DNA from 2 places in the Anoxybacillus ayderensis genome. Region 1 is predicted to be linked to the other one. Evidence: a T-box and tRNA genes for the amino acid it is inferred to sense, from the RefSeq annotation. Region 1 holds a T-box; the other holds one or more tRNA genes.
What was found. The T-box of region 1 lies ahead of tyrS (tyrosine--tRNA ligase). A T-box ahead of a tRNA ligase gene usually reads a tRNA of that ligase, here a tRNA-Tyr.
Positions count from the first base shown of each region.

Region 1 (3,480 bases):
GTTCGAACGGTATGCTTGAGTTGCGTGATTCAGTTGTTCCCGTTTATAATCTCGTCCACCGACAAAGCTAATGATGCGTCCGGTTTTGTTTTCGATCAAAATCGCCCCGACTTCTACCGGCTGACGGACGGAAATGATTTGTCCCGTTTTTTCGTCTCTTTTTCGAACAACTGTATCGCTTCCGAAGTACGGATATTTTTCAACAATCGCTTTCATTCGTTCATATATGTCTTTATCGATCGTTGTGTAAATCGTATAGCCGTTTTGACGTAATTGCTTTTCTGCTTTTTCCGCATATTCTTTATATAACTGGTCGTTCGAGCGCACATCTTGCCGATCGTATCCATCTTTTTTTGCTAGTAAATCAATAAAAATATCTTTCGCACGACGTTCGATTTCAAACGTCAGCCATGGATATTTTTCCACTGGGGATGGCAAGGAAGAAACAAAATCTTTCGTAACGTCGTATGCTAGTGCGTCTTTATATTGCTCTTCTGAAATGTATCCAGCTTTTTTCATGCGCGTTAATACCGTTTTCATCCGATTTAGCGCGGGAGATAAATCACTTTTTAACTCGCCTTCGCTAGTGAACGGTGTATAGCGAAACGGACTTTGTGGTAGCCCTGCTAAAAAAGCTGCTTGCGGCAACGTTAATTGTTTTGCATCGATGCCGAAAACACCCTTTGCGGCGGCTTGGACGCCGGCAATATTTCGCCCAGATGCGTTTCTCCCGAAAGGTACAACGTTAATGTACGCTTCTAAAATTTCATCTTTAGAAAAAAACTTCTCAAGCCGTAAAGCGAGCAACACTTCTTTTGCTTTTCGCTCAAATGACACTTCACTTGTTAAAATTTGATTTTTTACAAGCTGCTGTGTTAATGTACTCCCTCCGCTACGCGTCGAGGAGTTTGTCGCTTCTTGGAAGATGGCACGTATAATGGCTTTTGGTACAACCCCTTTATGTTCATAAAAATGTTCATCTTCTGTAGCGATGACCGCTTGAATGAAGTAAGGGGAAACTTGTGAAAGTTTGACTTCATCGCGTTCTAAATCTGAACGGAAATAGCCAAGATATTCACGATTGGCAAAATAAATATGGGTTGTTTCTTCATAGTTATAAATATCTTTTTTCATTTCTTTGTAAGGAATCGGCTTAGCATCTTTCACAAGCGAGGCGAAATATCCCGCACCGACACCGAAGGCAAAACTGAACGCGCATAAACATGCGATCAATATAATTAAACATACATTCCAAATGACTTCGTATGTAATCGTGAAATGGCGCCATAGTTTTTGCCATGAAAATCGGACTTGTTTTTCTGACATAGTGACCTCCCATCCGAATTGTATTTTCATCATTATATCATAATTTGTCTTTCCGTATCGGAAAATGTCTAAATTTGTTTGAAGATCTTGACAACGGTTGATGTTTTATGATAAAAGAGGGTATATTGACAGGTGAATAATCGAGCGATGAGCGGAACGAGTAGTGCTTATCTCCCTGCTGACAGAGAGCTAGTGGTTGGTGCGAACTAGCGTACAGGTAAGCATGAATTACCTCCGTGAGCATCTTTTGCGAACAGCTTGTGCGAAAGTAGCAAAAGACGGTATAAGCCGTTATATCAATGAAGCGAGAGGACATATATGTTCTCTAAGTAGGGTGGTACCGCGATGAAACTCGTCCCTTCATATGAAGGACGGGTTTTTTTGTTTCCATAACAAACGGAAAGGGTGGTTCAAATGGATTTGCTTCAAGATTTACAATTTCGCGGTTTAATTAATCAAATGACAGATGAGGATGGACTCAAAGCATTGCTAGCAGAAGAAAGCGTAAAAGTATATTGCGGTTTTGACCCAACGGCGGATAGTTTGCATATCGGTCATTTGCTTCCGATTTTAATGTTACGTCGCTTCCAGCAAGCTGGTCACCAGCCGATTGCGCTCGTCGGTGGGGCAACAGGATTGATTGGAGATCCGAGTGGAAAAAAAGCAGAGCGAAAATTAAATGAAAAAGAGACGGTCGCTCATTACAGTGAGCGGATTAAACAACAGTTGAGCCGCTTTTTAGATTTTGACAATGAAAACAATCCAGCGATTATTGCCAATAACTACGAGTGGATCGGTTCGCTTGATGTCATTACATTTTTGCGTGATGTCGGGAAAAACTTTGGAATTAACTACATGCTTGCGAAAGAATCTGTACAGTCGCGATTAGAAACAGGAATTTCTTTTACAGAGTTTAGTTATATGATTTTGCAGGCATACGACTTTTTGAAACTGTATGAAATGTATCACTGCAAGTTGCAAGTTGGTGGAAGTGACCAGTGGGGGAACATTACAGCTGGGCTAGAACTAATCCGAAAAACAGAAGAAGATGCAAAAGTGTTTGGATTAACTGTTCCGCTCGTAACAAAAGCAGACGGAACGAAGTTTGGTAAAACAGAAGGTGGAGCGGTATGGCTTGATGCTGACAAAACGTCCCCATATGAGTTTTACCAATTTTGGATTAATACAGATGACCGTGATGTTGTAAAATATTTGAAATACTTTACGTTTTTATCGCACGAAGAAATTATGGAATTAGAAAAACAAACAGCTGAAGCGCCGGAAAAACGGGCAGCACAAAAAGCATTAGCTGCGGAGATGACGCGTCTCGTTCATGGGGAAGAAGCGTTGCAACAGGCGATGAACATTTCTGAAGCACTCTTTAGCGGAGAAGTAGAAAAATTAACAGCAAATGAGATTGAACAAGGTTTTAAAGATGTACCATCGTATGTATGTCATGAAAAGGAAGTGGCGCTTGTTGATTTGCTCGTAGCGAGTGGCATTTGTCCATCGAAACGTCAAGCGCGCGAGGACGTAGCGAATGGAGCGATTTACGTGAACGGTGAGCGCATGCAAGACGTAAATAAAATCATGACAGAAGAAAATCGCATCGAAGGACGCTTTACGATTATTCGCCGCGGCAAGAAAAAATATTATTTAATCCGTTATGCATAAAAAATCCTCTCTGCTTCGGCAGAGAGGATTTTTTATTAACGTGAGTAGAACTCGACGATTAATGCTTCGTTAATTTCTGCAGGCAATTCAGAGCGTTCAGGTAAACGAGTGTAAGTACCTTCTAATTTGTCCGCATCAAGCGTTAAGTAATCAGGTACGAAGTTGTTTACTTCAAGCGCTTCTTTAATAATTTGAAGGTTGCGAGATTTTTCGCGAACAGAAATTGTTTGACCTGGTTTTACACGATAAGATGGAATGTTCACGCGGCTGCCATCAACTAAAATATGACCGTGGTTAACTAATTGGCGAGCTTGACGGCGAGTGCGCGCAAAACCTAAACGGTAAACAAGGTTGTCTAAACGAGATTCAAGCAAGATCATGAAGTTTTCACCATGTTTACCAGCCATTTTACCAGCTTCTTCGAACGTTTTACGGAATTGGCGTTCGTTTACACCGTACATATGGCGGAGTTTTTGCTTC
Region 1 is NZ_JACDUV010000004.1:93,021-96,500, forward strand. It holds gene HNR63_RS07145 (transglycosylase domain-containing protein) at 1-1,326, opposite strand, end outside; T-box leader at 1,465-1,689, shown strand; gene tyrS (tyrosine--tRNA ligase) at 1,741-3,000, shown strand; gene rpsD (30S ribosomal protein S4) at 3,036-3,480, opposite strand, start outside.

Region 2 (3,480 bases), on a different contig from region 1:
TAGTACGAGAGGACCGGGATGGACGCACCGCTGGTGTACCAGTTGTCCCGCCAGGGGCACAGCTGGGTAGCTATGTGCGGAAGGGATAAGCGCTGAAAGCATCTAAGCGTGAAGCCCCCCTCAAGATGAGATTTCCCATCGCGTCAAGCGAGTAAGATCCCTTGAAGATGACAAGGTAGATAGGTCCGAGGTGGAAGCGTGGCGACACGTGCAGCTGACGGATACTAATCGATCGAGGACTTAACTAAACACACAAGAAAAGCGTAGGCGACTACGCACCCCCTGTTATCTAGTTTTGAAGGAATAAAAAAAGCTTGACAACAAAAAATATTCCGTTATAATAACATTTGTCTAAAGCATTATTGCTCGGTGACGATGGCGGAGAGGTCACACCCGTTCCCATCCCGAACACGGAAGTTAAGCTCTCCAGCGCCGATGGTAGTTGGCGGGACACCGCCTGCGAGAGTAGGACGTTGCCGGGCAAGATGATATATTATTCCGCAGTAGCTCAGTGGTAGAGCACTCGGCTGTTAACCGAGCGGTCGTAGGTTCGAATCCTACCTGCGGAGCCATTTACGGAGAGCTGTCCGAGTGGTCGAAGGAGCACGATTGGAAATCGTGTAGACGTGATGAGCGTCTCAAGGGTTCGAATCCCTTGCTCTCCGCCAGCCACTTAGGAAATGGTATATGGCCCGTTGGTCAAGTGGTTAAGACACCGCCCTTTCACGGCGGTAACACGGGTTCGAATCCCGTACGGGTCATCTTTTGGAGGATTAGCTCAGCTGGGAGAGCACTTGCCTTACAAGCAAGGGGTCGGCGGTTCGATCCCGTCATCCTCCACCATATGTTATAAAGTGTATTGATGCATTTTTCTCCATTGAATAGTTTTTTATTTCATCGTCGCGGGGTGGAGCAGCCAGGTAGCTCGTCGGGCTCATAACCCGAAGGTCGCAGGTTCAAATCCTGCCCCCGCAACCAATATTGGTCCCGTAGTGTAGTGGTTAACATGCCTGCCTGTCACGCAGGAGATCGCGGGTTCGAGTCCCGTCGGGACCGCCATGTATGGCTCGGTAGCTCAGTCGGTAGAGCAAAGGACTGAAAATCCTTGTGTCGGCGGTTCGATTCCGTCCCGAGCCACCATTTTGAATGATGTCGGCTTAGTTTGTTTCATCTAAAAGTTTGATGCACTTCATATTATGCCGGCTTAGCTCAATTGGTAGAGCAACTGACTTGTAATCAGTAGGTTGCGGGTTCAAGTCCTGCAGCCGGCACCATCCGCGGAGGGGTAGCGAAGTGGCTAAACGCGGCGGACTGTAAATCCGCTCCCTTTGGGTTCGGCGGTTCGAATCCGTCCCCCTCCACCATTTTAGGGGCATAGTTTAATGGTAGAACAGAGGTCTCCAAAACCTCCGGTGTGGGTTCGATTCCTACTGCCCCTGCCAAAAAAACATGGCGGCTATGGCGAAGTGGTTAACGCACCAGATTGTGGCTCTGGCATTCGTGGGTTCGATTCCCACTAGTCGCCCCATATACATTTTAAAACGTTGGGGTATAGCCAAGCGGTAAGGCAACGGACTTTGACTCCGTGATGCGTTGGTTCGAATCCAGCTACCCCAGCCATATATGCGGAAGTAGTTCAGTGGTAGAACACCACCTTGCCAAGGTGGGGGTCGCGGGTTCGAGTCCCGTCTTCCGCTCTTCGTTTTATGGCGGCATAGCCAAGTGGTAAGGCAGAGGTCTGCAAAACCTTTACCACCGGTTCGAATCCGGTTGCCGCCTCCATTTTTTTATGCGCCGGGGTGGCGGAATTGGCAGACGCACAGGACTTAAAATCCTGCGGTAGGTGACTACCGTGCCGGTTCGAGTCCGGCCCTCGGCACTGAAAAGTCTTGACAAAGCAAGCTTGCATGATACAATTTAATTGTCTCATGCCGATGTGGCGGAACTGGCAGACGCGCACGACTCAAAATCGTGTGGGGTAGCCCCCCGTGTGGGTTCGACTCCCACCATCGGCACTGAATATTTGAGGATTCCTGTTGCACACAGGGATCCTTTTTTTATTTCCTCTTATACTTTTCCTTTTCTCCAGGACGCTCCAGCTTTGCTTTTTCATCCTTTTAGCTTTTATATTTTACGAAAATTTTCGTAGAAGAAATATATTTATTTCATGTTTTATTATAATTTTTCGTTTAGGGGGAAAAGATTTTATTGACTTATACGTCAATTGTTATTATGATTAAGTTACGAAACAAATGAAAGAAAGCGCTTTTTTGATTTGTTGTTTTACGAAAAATTTCGCAGGAGGTTCGAAATTATGCTTCAGTTTCCGAAAGATTTTATTTGGGGAGCTGCAACTTCATCGTATCAAATTGAAGGAACAGCGACTGGAGAAGATAAAATTTACTCGATCTGGGATCACTTTTCCCGCATTCCTGGCAAAATAGCGAATGGGGATAATGGCGATATTGCAATTGATCATTACAATCGTTATGTTGAAGACATCGCATTAATGAAAGCGCTTCATTTGAAAGCGTATCGATTTTCGACTAGTTGGGCGAGACTTTATTGTGAAACGCCAGGGAAGTTTAACGAAAAAGGTTTAGATTTTTATAAGCGTCTTGTAAATGAGCTGCTAGAGAACGGTATCGAGCCAATGTTGACCATTTATCATTGGGATATGCCACAAGCTCTTCAAGAGAAAGGTGGCTGGGAAAATCGTGATATCGTTCACTACTTCCAAGAATACGCTGCTTTCCTTTACGAGAATCTTGGGGATGTCGTGAAAAAATGGATTACGCATAATGAGCCGTGGGTTGTCACCTATTTAGGATATGGGAATGGCGAACATGCCCCAGGGATTCAAAACTTTACATCATTTTTAAAAGCAGCACATCATGTTCTTCTCTCACACGGGGAAGCGGTAAAAGCGTTTCGAGCAATCGGTCCGAAAGATGGGGAAATTGGTATTACGTTGAATTTGACACCTGGATATGCGGTCGATCCGAAAGATGAAAAAGCAGTTGATGCCGCTCGAAAATGGGACGGCTTTATGAATCGTTGGTTTTTAGATCCTGTATTTAAGGGACAATATCCAGCAGATATGTTAGAAGTGTATAAAGATTATTTACCAGACGTTTACAAAGAGGGAGATTTACAAACGATTCAGCAACCGATCGACTTTTTCGGATTTAACTATTATTCAACAGCAACATTAAAAGATTGGAAAAAAGGTGACCGTGAACCGATCGTATTTGAACATGTGAGCACAGGAAGACCTGTGACGGATATGAATTGGGAAGTGAATCCAAACGGTTTATTTGATTTAATGGTGCGATTGAAAAAAGATTATGGCGATATTCCATTATACATTACCGAAAACGGTGCTGCATACAAAGATCGCGTCAACGAACAAGGTGAAGTAGAAGATGATGAGCGAGTTGCTTATATACGAGAGCATTTAATCGCTTGCCACCGCGCGAT
Region 2 is NZ_JACDUV010000002.1:50-3,529, forward strand. It holds partial or broken rRNA gene HNR63_RS02230 (23S ribosomal RNA) at 1-248, shown strand, start outside; rRNA gene rrf (5S ribosomal RNA) at 366-482, shown strand; tRNA gene HNR63_RS02240 (tRNA-Asn) at 498-572, shown strand; tRNA gene HNR63_RS02245 (tRNA-Ser) at 578-668, shown strand; tRNA gene HNR63_RS02250 (tRNA-Glu) at 690-761, shown strand; tRNA gene HNR63_RS02255 (tRNA-Val) at 768-843, shown strand; tRNA gene HNR63_RS02260 (tRNA-Met) at 902-978, shown strand; tRNA gene HNR63_RS02265 (tRNA-Asp) at 984-1,059, shown strand; tRNA gene HNR63_RS02270 (tRNA-Phe) at 1,065-1,140, shown strand; tRNA gene HNR63_RS02275 (tRNA-Thr) at 1,199-1,274, shown strand; tRNA gene HNR63_RS02280 (tRNA-Tyr) at 1,280-1,364, shown strand; tRNA gene HNR63_RS02285 (tRNA-Trp) at 1,369-1,442, shown strand; tRNA gene HNR63_RS02290 (tRNA-His) at 1,453-1,528, shown strand; tRNA gene HNR63_RS02295 (tRNA-Gln) at 1,546-1,620, shown strand; tRNA gene HNR63_RS02300 (tRNA-Gly) at 1,626-1,697, shown strand; tRNA gene HNR63_RS02305 (tRNA-Cys) at 1,709-1,782, shown strand; tRNA gene HNR63_RS02310 (tRNA-Leu) at 1,794-1,879, shown strand; tRNA gene HNR63_RS02315 (tRNA-Leu) at 1,931-2,015, shown strand; gene HNR63_RS02320 (GH1 family beta-glucosidase) at 2,315-3,480, shown strand, end outside.
Region 2: it encodes a tRNA-Tyr, which carries the amino acid that the T-box ahead of tyrS (tyrosine--tRNA ligase) is inferred to sense. The anticodon was not compared.